3 regions of the Chryseobacterium sp. YR221 genome follow, and region 1 is predicted to be linked to each of the others. Evidence: riboswitches for the same ligand, from Rfam matches in the RefSeq annotation. Region 1 holds a riboswitch; each other region holds the start of a gene.
The links. A riboswitch is a leader RNA that binds a small molecule or an ion and turns the genes downstream of it on or off. The one in region 1 is predicted to bind cobalamin.
Positions count from the first base shown of each region.

Region 1 (3,920 bases):
CGGTTACAGTAGCTTGTTTTTTGAAAGTATATCTGTTTACGATATCAATTTTATTGGGAACATTAGACACTAAATAAGCACGATCTCCCTGAAAACCTATACTCTGAAGAACTTTTCCCAGAGGTTCACCATTGTTATTAGAAGCATAAATTTTGTCATACAGATTAGCAAGATTGCTGCTTACGAAAGAAACTTCAGCTGTAGTGGTTGTAAATCCGCCTTCATTGGAAATAAGCACTCCGGCTTCGTAAGTAACTGGCTGCTCTACAATGTCGCTATCGCTGCTACATGAAACATTGAAAAGTAACATGGAAGCAAACGCAAGAGGTAAAATTTTTCTGATATTCATATAATTAATTTATTTTAAAAATTGATAGTAAGGCTTATACTGTAATTTCGTCCGGGTAACGGATAGGAAAGCATCGTATAATAGGTTTCATTTAAAATATTATTTACTTTAAAACCGAGGGTATAATTTGTAAGAAATGTAGCTCCGGCACCGGCATTCATCACAAAATAAGGATCTAAAGCATCACTTCTTTTTTCATTGGAATCTGTATAGGTAAGCCCATTAAACATTCCCTGTACATATACCTTCACAAAATCATATTGGTAGTCTATACCTCCTGTAAATTTATGGAAAGGCACATACATCAGCTGTTTCTGAACATCAAGGTCTTTGGATTTTGTATAAGAATATCCAAGATTTGATTTCAACATATGCTTTCCAAACTTTTTCTCAAATTCCAGTTGAGACTCTACTCCATAAGACTCTACTCTATTGGTATTGGTCGCTCCGTAATATCCTGAAGCTGTTGGAAGCCACCGGATCATATCACGGATATTCATATAGTAAGGAGCTACAGATAATTTAAAGTCTCCTAATTTAAACTGGTTTCTCCATTCAAACTGATAAGAAGTTTCCGGTTTTAAATCCAGATTTCCTCCTGGAGTCCAGTAAAGATCATTAAATGAAGGAGCTCTGAAGTTTCTTGAAATACTTAGCCCTACATCATACCATTTGTTGGCATTCCATTTTCCTGAAAAAGAAAATAAGACCGGCGAGCTGAAGTCTTCCACAAAGTCTTTCTTGATTCCGGCTTCAAACCTTAAATCTTTGGTAGGAAAATAACGAAGTAATCCGGCAATAGATCCAGCATTTCTACTGATATCACCTATTTTTGAACTTCCTTCGCCCTTACCTTTATTCACTTGAAATTCCCCGATAATATTGATATTCCATTTTGAATTGAGGAAGTAATTGAAATCATTTTTTAAAATATAATTCTTTCCGGCACCTCCACTGGTTTCTGGTCCTGCAATATCTCCAAAATACTCAAAATTTTCCTCGGTATAGGCTGCTTTAAATGAATTGCTGAAACGCGTAGTATTCCAATCCCAGGCCATCAGGTTTCTGAAATTCTGGGTATGGTACTTTGTCTTGGTTTCCAGGTCACCAAAACGAACAGGATAATGTTGCTTTCCGTTAAAAGTCTCTGATATCCATGAGATCTGATGATGGGGAGCAATTTTGTAAGCTGCTGCTATATTGAAATTGGTATTATAGTATTTTCCGTTGTCATTCGTATACCTCTTTCCGCCCGCTTCTTCTACTTCATAATCATTCTGGCTTATTGAATGGCTTCCGGAAACTTTAAAGCTGAACTTATCATTGCTGTAAGAACCTTTAACAACATTATTATAAGTATTAAAAGATGCAAATTCTGAAAACAGAACAGCATGGAACCCTTTATTAAAATCAAGGCTGTTATTCAAATGAATACTTCCCCCGATGGCACCACTGCCGTAAATGACACTACCTCCACCAGGTTTAATTCCGATCTGGTCATATCCAAACAAGGCTATATTATTGACATCTCCTTGTCCTAAAAAACTGGAGTTAATATTAATTCCATTCCATACAAAAGCAGTCTGCTGGGCGGTAGTCCCCCTGAAAGAAGGTGAAGAAACAGCACCACGTCCATTTTCTTTGATATAGACTGAAGATTGAAATCTCAGTAATTCGGAAAGGTTAGTCGAGTTTTTTTCAGCATCTTCATTGGTAATATTCGTTACGTGATGGAAGAGCTTTACTTTGTTCATCTGGCTGTCGAATATATAAATAGTATCTAAGGCCTTCTCTTGTCCAAAAAGAAAGCAGCCATAAGACGAAAAAAGCAGTACTAAAGATCTTTTTATATCCATACTAATTTACTCTTCCTCCGAAAGCAATATATATTTTGATTATTATTCTGGCAGGTCTCCTGACTTTCGCCTTCTGTACCTTCCCGTTTTTACACAGTGGTTTTTTACAGAAACTTTTGTTGCGATTTACAGTTGCGGGGACAGTCCGGGAGTTCCACCCGATTCCCTTTTCATTCCAATATATTGGAAACCATAATTTTTGCAAAGATAGCTTTTTAAATGTATTGGACAAAAAGTGAAATACCGGGTGAAAAATGAAGGCGTATGAATAAGGTGTAGAAAAATTCAAACATAAAAACCCTTTATAAAACCTGACCTTTATGAATACTATAAAAATAAAAGCTGCCTTCAATAGTTGAAGGCAGCCATTTATATATACTGATGTTGTTTGATTATTTACCCATCACTTCTGTAATTGGATTTCCAACATTTCCACTTGGGAACTGGATCTTCAATAAAGAAGAAACCGTAGGTGCAATATCTGTCATATGGTATTCTTTATTGCTTTCCCCATGCTGAACTCCCCAACCCATAAAAATCAATGGAATATGGGAATCATAAGAGTTCCAAACACTGTGTGTAGTTCCTGTTTTAGAATAAGGAGGAAGCATAGAGTCATGAGAGATTAACTGAATATCTCCACTTCTCTGTCTGTTGATCCCATTGATGATTCTTTGTTTGATAGGCTCCGGAATGCTGGCTTCCTGAACTCTGTCTACAGAAACAGCATATAAAACCGTAGGGTCTTTTTCAAGCTCTTTTACCGCAAAGTTTCTCACATCATCCAGTTCAAGTTTAGCATCTGTCAATACTTTTCTATCAAAATACACCTGATAATTGTCTATAGCATTGATTAAATTATCAGCCCCAAATTTTTCTTTCAGTTTCTGATTAAGATTTTTTTCCATTCCTTCTCCAAAAAAGCCTGTAGTAATTTTATGCTCTTTAAGGAATCCTACAGAATGAGCTCCTCCGTGGTCAGCTGAAAGAAAAACAGTATACTGCCCTTTTCCTACTTTTGAATCCAGGTAGCTGAAAAACTGAGCCAAATCCTGATCCAGTCTGATATAAACATCTTCAACCTCAATAGAATTCGGCCCATATTTATGACCTGCATAATCTGTAGAAGCCAAATTGATCGCTAAGAAGTCTGTAATATTGTCTCCACCCAACTGTTCTCCTTCTACAGAAGCTTCAGCCAGTTTTAATGTCAATGTATTTCCAAAAGGAGTATAACGGATATTATCTTTCTTTGTCTGATAATCTTTCGCCAGATTGGTATATGGGAATGTAGGTGTTTTGGCACTTCCCAATAGACCTTCCCATGAAGAATTGTCGGGTGAACTTTCTGTATACTGATTGATTGGAAGTAAGGTATTCCAACCGTTAGCCACCAATTTTTCAGGTAAATTCTGAGCATTGAATGATTGGATCCATTGTGGAAGCTCCTTCATATACCATGTACTTGTAATAAAGTTCCCGGTACTGTCGTCAAACCAGAAAGCTCCGTTCGGCGTATGTCCTGCCGGAAGAATAGAAGCACGGTCTTTCAGAGAAACTCCTATTACTTTACCCTGGAAGTTCGTTGCCAGCCTCAACTCGTCGGTTACTGTGGTAGACCATAGATTTTTTGGAGAGTGGCTTCCTGTTTTAGTATTGGTAGTTCCTACCGGCTGAACGCTGTCATCTGCCGTACAGTACACTCCTTTACCTGT
Region 1 covers NZ_FWXM01000002.1:149,713-153,632, forward strand. Annotated here, with positions in the region: gene B8967_RS05665 (DUF5074 domain-containing protein) at 1-349, opposite strand, end outside; gene B8967_RS05670 (TonB-dependent receptor plug domain-containing protein) at 364-2,205, opposite strand; cobalamin riboswitch at 2,237-2,415, opposite strand; gene pafA (alkaline phosphatase PafA) at 2,598-3,920, opposite strand, start outside.

Region 2 (3,920 bases), on a different contig from region 1:
GCAGAGAATATCTCAAAGTATAATACCGGAGTATGCCACGATGTTGTAGCATATGCTTTGTATATGCGAGGCGCCCGGATAAGCCCCACTCAGCTGGCTGAATCAGCTGGCCAAAAATGGCTCACTGTATTCAGATATCCGGACGGAGAAAAGTGGGATGGCTATGCCCCCATTCCGGCAGGAAAAGCAATTGGTTTCTACAGACTTATCGACAAAACCTGGTTTCATTCAGCCATCACTACAGGAAACGGTAACGAAATCCGATCTGTAAACGGATTTTCATTAGGATCAGCATGGTCTGTTCCCGTAGATATGGACTGGGTTTTCTTAGGTAAAAGAAATTCAGACGGAACCTTTAACTATGACGGCACCAAAATAGAAGTGTACATTTCACCTTTATAGCCGTCATGATAAGACAGAAATAATTCTACTAATAAATTATTTCTGTCTTATTTTATCACAAGCTATTTCTTTTTCTTCCGAAACAACAGGAGTTCACCCATTGATTCCTTTATTTTCTCCAAATACCCTTTCCCTGTTAAGGCTATCGTAAGCAAAAACAAAACCTCCCCCGTAATAAGCAGGATCAGGATGGTGGATGCTTTATTGGGAAAATCCACAAAGAAAAGGACCGGAACTCCCGCTAAACACAATGTTCCCAATCCTAAAAAGATAAATACCAGTTTATTTTTAAAGCTTAGTTTTTCCTTCGCCATCGTATGTGAATCTGATTACAAAAAAACTGATTTTATGTACATCATATTTCTATTTTGTGATCCAAACGTATATTCAGACCTTTGAAATGTCGATTTTTAAATATGAGACCTATTGTTGAATTTCAGGATCATATCTTTTCTTAAAATTATTGGGACAAATGATATTCACATCATTCCGTATAAAGCGTTGAAAAAATAATTTTAATGTAACACATAATTAACCTTAGTCTTGAAATAAAATCACGGGCTTATCAAATACTTCCTATTTACAACATAATTTTAGTGTTAAAAAAATTATAAATTTCTCTGAAATCAGTCCGAATTCAGCCTTAAAAAAAGAATATTAAGATAAAATATCCCTCATATTTTCAATGATTTAAAGCTTTTTCATAATAAAAAACAAATCCCCATGCGGCTGTTTCAATAAAATGGCTATATTTACCACCAAGGAGTTCTTAACACCTTCTTTATCAACCGAAACTGGTTACACTTAGCTGTGTATTAAAAGGGAATCGTGTGCAAATCACGAACTGTCGCGCAACTGTAAGTAACATGAAGGTTTTTATCAATATATGTCCACTGTTTACCTGGGTAAATGGGAAGGATGATAAAAACTGTTACAAGTCAGGAGACCTGCCTATTTCGAATTGACGATGCTTTCGCGATCTGAAGCTTATAGTCAGGTATGATACGATATAGATAACTGTGCGCTGTTTTTTCGTAAGTTATTTTTTTGAGATAGTTGTAATGTGGCCGTGTGCCTTTTCATTATGTCTATAAGCTCATTCGTATTTCCCTTTCCATAGTTTTTATTTCCCATCAGGCATTGTGAAGTTTGGCAAGAGCTTTTTAAAAGGATTTTATCATTTAAAAAGTTGAAGAATGCAAACATATAATCGCTATGTAAGAATCAGTAACTGGCTTATAATGGAAAAGAGCAGTCCATTCCTTGGGATCAATAAGGTTTTGCTAAAAACTTTCAACACAGATTTAATTTCTGTTCATCGTTATCCGTTATCATCAGGTATTCCTATACATCAATAACTCCTATTGCTTTTATCAGCAACCCCATACACCAAAACAAATTTTTAACAAAACAATAGATATTAAATGATTAAGAATGAAAGTATGCAGTCTCCCGGGTTACGATTCCGCGAGGCTATGCAGAAAGAAAAACCTCTCCAGATTGTAGGAGCTATTAATGCCAACCATGCATTATTGGCACAGCAGGCAGGTTTTAATGCAATTTATCTTTCGGGAGGTGGTGTTGCCGCCGGTTCTTTAGGAATTCCCGATCTGGGAATTACTACCCTGGAAGATGTATTAACAGATGTTCAGCGCATCACCAATATCTGTGATCTCCCCCTTATGGTGGATATTGATACGGGATTTGGTCCGTCGGCTTTTAACGTAGCCAGAACAGTAAAATCTCTGATTAAAGCTGGAGCTGCAGCCTTACATATTGAAGATCAGGTAGGAGCCAAACGTTGTGGGCACCGTCCCGGAAAAGAAATTGTAAGTAAAGAAGAAATGACAGACAGGCTGAAAGCTGCCGCAGATGCCCGTACCGACGAAAATTTTGTTATCGGAGCACGAACGGATGCATTTGCTAATGAAGGATTAGAAAAAACACTGGAAAGAGCTATCGCCTATAAGGAGGCTGGTGCCGATTTCATTTTTGCAGAAGCAGTGCCGGACCTGAGCTACTATCAAAAATTTGTAGATGCTACAGGGATCCCTGTATTGGCCAATATTACAGAATTTGGAATGATCAGCATGTATACTGTTGAAGAATTGAAGACCGCGGGAGTAGGATTGATTCTTTATCCGCTTTCTGCTTTCCGCGCAGCTAATAAAGCCGCTCAAAATGTCTATGAACATATCCGTAAAGAGGGTACCCAGGCCAATGTGATAGATACCATGCAAACCAGAGAAGAACTCTACCAAAGTATTGGATACCATGATTATGAACAAAAATTAGATAACCTTTTTAAAAAGAATAATGATGTCAACAAATAATGAACCTACCTTCAAACCTAAAAAAAGTGTCGCGCTTTCGGGAGTAGCAGCCGGCAATACAGCACTTTGCAGTGTCGGAAAAAGTGGAAACGACCTGCACTACAGAGGATATGATATTTTGGACCTTGCAGAAAAAACGCAGTTTGAAGAAGTAGCTTACCTACTGATCTATGGGCATCTGCCTACCGAAGCACAGCTGAAAAATTATAAGGCAAAATTAAAATCATTAAGAGGGCTGCCACATTCTGTAAGAAATATTTTAAAAAGTATCCCTGCTGCAGCACATCCAATGGACGTTATGCGGTCAATGGTATCTGCTATCGGTAGTATTCAGCCGGAAAAAGATGATCATAATATGGCGGGAGCCAGAGATATAGCCGATAAATTACTGGCATCATTCAGCTCAGGCCTTTTGTATTGGTACCACTATACCCACAACGGAAAAGAAATTGATGTAGAGACAGATGATGATACTATCGGAGGTCATTTCCTTCATTTACTGCATGGAAAAAAACCTTCCGATTCCTGGACAAAAGCAATGCAGATCTCTCTGAATCTGTATGCAGAACATGAATTTAATGCTTCTACATTCACAAGCCGTGTTATTGCAGGTACAGGTTCCGATATTTATTCTGCCATTACAGGAGCTATTGGAGCATTAAGAGGACCTAAACACGGGGGTGCCAATGAAGTAGCTTTTGAAATTCAGAGCCGTTATCATTCTCCGGACGAAGCAGAAAGCGACATCAGGCAGCGTATTGCCAACAAAGAAGTGATCATTGGATTCGGACATCCGGTCTATACCATTTCAGACCCAAGAAATGTAGTGATCAAAAAAGTAGCTAAAGAACTTTCCGAAGAAGCGGGGGATATGTTACTTTTTAATATTGCTGAAAGACTGGAAACCATTATGTGGGAAGAAAAGAAAATGTTCCCTAATCTGGATTGGTTCTCTGCGGTATCTTACCACTTAATGGGAGTACCTACGCTGATGTTTACGCCATTATTCGTAATTTCAAGAGTTACAGGATGGAGTGCACATATCATGGAACAGAGACAGGATGGTAAAATCATCCGTCCAAGCGCCAATTATACAGGTCCTGAAAACAAAGCATTTGTATCCATCGATCAACGATAAAAGAATTAAACTATTTTCAACTAATTAAAATTTTCAACTAAAAAAAA
Region 2 covers NZ_FWXM01000001.1:456,032-459,951, reverse strand. Annotated here, with positions in the region: gene B8967_RS02125 (hypothetical protein) at 1-402, shown strand, start outside; gene B8967_RS02120 (transporter suffix domain-containing protein) at 465-716, opposite strand; cobalamin riboswitch at 1,181-1,372, shown strand; gene prpB (methylisocitrate lyase) at 1,827-2,735, shown strand; gene prpC (bifunctional 2-methylcitrate synthase/citrate synthase) at 2,722-3,873, shown strand; gene B8967_RS02105 (bifunctional 2-methylcitrate dehydratase/aconitate hydratase) at 3,920-3,920, shown strand, end outside.
Region 2: another riboswitch for cobalamin. It lies ahead of prpB (methylisocitrate lyase); the one in region 1 lies ahead of B8967_RS05670 (TonB-dependent receptor plug domain-containing protein).

Region 3 (3,920 bases), on a different contig from region 1:
ACATAGATCACACTGTAATTGAAACTCCAGTCACGGTAATCCGCCATCAGCGTAAAAGATCCACTGTGCCAAGGGGTATAAGGGATCTGTTTTTTATAAAAGGTATCACCCGGGCTTATATCATCTCCCGGATTACTGATATCTTTTGCACTCTGATAGGTATAAGAAAGCAACGGTTTAATTTTCACTTTGCCCCACATCATTTCAGCCTGGACATTCACATCTGTACCTATGATGTCAACCAGCCCAAGGTTCATCATCATCCAGCGGAACATATTTCCTGTGGGTGCTGCAACAATTTTATCTTTTACCCGGTTGTAATAACCATCTACCTTGGCATAAAAAGCTTTAAAGACAGGATGATTATATTTCTTCTGATAGGTAAACCCCAAATCATACTGCGTCGTAAACTCAGGCTTTAGAAAAGTACTTCCGATATTGGTATAATAAAGATCATTGAAGGTGGGAAGTCTGAAAATCTTTTTATAGAAAGCTCTAAAGGTAAGCTCCGGAACAATAGCCGGCTGGTAGCTCATAAAAATAGCAGGAGTCCATTCACTTCTATCCTCAGGTCTTTTATTTCGTTCCACTTCTTCAAAAGTAAAAGTACCTAACAGACTTCCTAAAACTTTAAACCTGTTCCATTGATAGGTCGTAGCCAAAGCCACCAATGTGGTATACCGGGTAGGATAAGAAAATTGATATAGATCTGCATCCAGATTATTGTATTGGAAATCTGCACTCAAGCTAATGTCCCAATGGGAATTCACTGTATATAAATTGGAAGATGAAATATACAGCTCCCTTTGAATGTAGGTATTATCTGAATATTTAACCAACTGAGACTGTACCGTATCAAGAAAACGGGTATAATCGTAAGCGAATTTTGCTTTAAGCTGAGTTTCGAATTTAGGGAAAAGCTTTTTCCTCAGGTTGGCCTGTACAAAATAATTCTCATCAAACATTCTTGCCCCTCGCCCGTCAAAACGGCTATTCACAACAGGAGCAGGAACACCCCGATTGGAAATATAGCCATAGCCACGGATATTCCAGCTTCCATTATTTAAAGTACCATTCAAAGAGGTTTCAAAACGTTTGGCTTTAATATCAGAGTCTCTTCTTTTAGCTATTGTATCATAGGCAGGCTCTCCGTTAGGATATTTTTTTGCATACCGGTATCTGTAAATACCATCACTTTGCAGAAATTCAGCACTAAAACTTGTGGAAATTCTTGGTGATAGTTTCTGTTCTAAACGGAAAGAAGGATTGAATAAATCAATTGATGCACTTTTTGCCCTCAAAACAAGATTTGTTTTTCGTGTTCCGGTAAAAACAGGTGTTTTAGGCTGCAAATAAATAGAACCTGATGATCCGAAATCCCTGGCGGGCTGAAAGATCTCACTTTTCTGACCGTTGTATAATGATATTTCTTCCAGATCATCCAAAGAATATCTTCCCAGATCCACAAGACCGTTCTGAGCATTTCCCAATTGAATGCCATCATAAAAAACCCCTACATGCTGGCTTCCCATACTTCGGATATTAATGGTCTTGAGCCCTCCTATTCCACCGTAGTCCTTGATCTGAACACCGGAAAAGTACCGTAAGGCATCTGCCACAGAGTGGCTGTTCAGTCTTTCAAGCTCTTCTCCCTGCAATACCTGAGCAGGAACAATTTCTTTAAAGTTCTTTTTGTAAATATTGACAGCCTTAATAGCTTCTTCCTTTAAGGTGTCTTTTTTCTTTATTTGAGAAAACAAGAATTGTGATGTTAACACAAATATTGTGAAAACAACTTTATGAAGTTGAGATGTAGTCAGTTTTGCCACCATTAGCTCATTCAGGGATAATGATGACGCTAATGGATATTAGAAAGCAATGACAAAGCACAGCATGTACTGCACAGAATCATTGTAGTCCTAAAGCTTTATTCCACGAAAGCGTCAAACGTTTATTTATTCTGGCAGGTCTTCTGACTTACTCCATTTTTGAAATCCTTCCCATTAAAAAAACAGTGGATATAATCTTCAAAAACTTTGGTATGGAGCTTACAGCAGCGGGTCTGTTCCGGATTTTCACCGGATTCCCTTTTAAGAGCTTTTTACAGCTCGCCAAATTTCGGCAAAGATATAAAATTCCGGTCAGATACAATACAACGCAGAATAAAATGATTATCAATACATAAACATGAAAAATCCCGTTATTTTCTAACGGGATTTTTCATGAACTTCAATCATCAATTCTGTTGAATTGTTTTGCTCTTATCTATACTTATTTTTTCACAAATTCACGATCGCTCAGGGTTTTCATAAATAAGATAAGATTAGTCTTTTCCTGCTCTGAGAGAGGAATTTTGTTTCCATTGTTTTTAAAGACCGGATCAAGATTATCGGCATCCAGAACACCTTTATCAAAATAATCAAGAACGGCTCTTAAAGTTGGAAACTGTCCAAAACTTCCATAAGGAGCTGTATGTTCTACATTTCGTAATGAAGGCACCCGAAAGCTCATATAATCTCCCGGAAGACCCGTCACTCTTCCACGTCCGGCCTCATTGGTATTGGGGTTCACAGGAAAACCGATATTTCTAAAGCTCTGATCGGTAAAAAGTTCTGTACTATGACAGCTTGCACATTTTTGCTGAAAGGTCTGATATCCCTGAGCTTCGTTTCCTGTAAAAACCTCTCCTTCATTTCGTCTTACTCTGTCGTATTTACTATTGGCAGAAATCAGTGTATACTCGTATTGTGCAATACTTTTATAAATTCTTTCCGCAGTAACGGTTTCATCTCCAAATGCCTTTCTGAATAAATCTCTATACATAAGATCAGTCTTTATTTTGCCAATCACCTCCAAAATAGAAGAACCCATTTCTTCATGAGTGATAATAGGAACCAGCGGTTGATTTTCCAGTTGAAGAATATTCCCGTCCCAATTATAAAAATTCAAAAACATCATGTTCTGAATAGCCGGTACATTCCGTAAGCCTAGTCTATTCTCAATACCTACCGCCTGCGCATTGTTATCGGCAAAAGCATTTCCCTGAATGTGACAGCTGGAACAGGATATTGTATTATCTGCACTGAGTTTTTTATCCTGAAATAACTTCTCCCCCAGCTCTACTCCATATTTTGTAGGCATATTAGATTTCACCGAATTATTTAGTTCCGGAAAGCCAAAAGGAATATTGAGTGATACTTGAGGATTATCATAAGAAACAGGCTCATAATAATCGTTATTACAAGATATTAACAATATAAAAATCGCTAAAATGCTTACTCCTTTTTTCATTACAACAGAGATGAATCTAGTTTTCAACACCAGTCACTGAAAACATTCCTGAAATATCACCGGATCCGTTTCCGCCAAGGTTATCCACAAATTTTACCATTTGATTGGCCGTATGGATATTCGGAGTGGCATTCCCATCCGATCCAGTTCCAGTAACCAGTACAATCGTGTTGATCTTACCTGTCAACAGTTTATCAAAATCTGCTTTAACAGTAATTTTAGGGGCTTTATGATCTACTATTGCATGGGTAGGCAGGTCTAGGGTAACATCTCTGTATGCATCTACTCCCTGGGTAAAATTCCCTTCCGATCCTTTGATGGTGCTTCCTGTATGGATAGACATCTGTTTATGATCTGTCCCATAGAAACCTTCAATCTTTGTAAAACGATAACCGGCTCCCCATTCCCACATCATTTGGGTGTCATTAGAACCGGCAGTTGCATAGAATTTTGGAAACCTCATCTGATCCAGTACATTCAGTTCTCTTTTTACTCCTAATCCGAATTTGATCCTTTTATATTCCCCAGCAGGGATATTATTCAGAATATAACGAAGCGTTTCCGGTTTTGACTGATCTATTACGGTAGCTCCTTGATCCAGGTCATTAATTTTGTAGGGAACTTCATTA
Region 3 covers NZ_FWXM01000004.1:426,512-430,431, reverse strand. Annotated here, with positions in the region: gene B8967_RS14290 (TonB-dependent receptor plug domain-containing protein) at 1-1,760, opposite strand, end outside; cobalamin riboswitch at 1,945-2,131, opposite strand; gene B8967_RS14285 (cytochrome-c peroxidase) at 2,272-3,291, opposite strand; gene B8967_RS14280 (MbnP family protein) at 3,308-3,920, opposite strand, start outside.
Region 3: another riboswitch for cobalamin. It lies ahead of B8967_RS14290 (TonB-dependent receptor plug domain-containing protein); the one in region 1 lies ahead of B8967_RS05670 (TonB-dependent receptor plug domain-containing protein).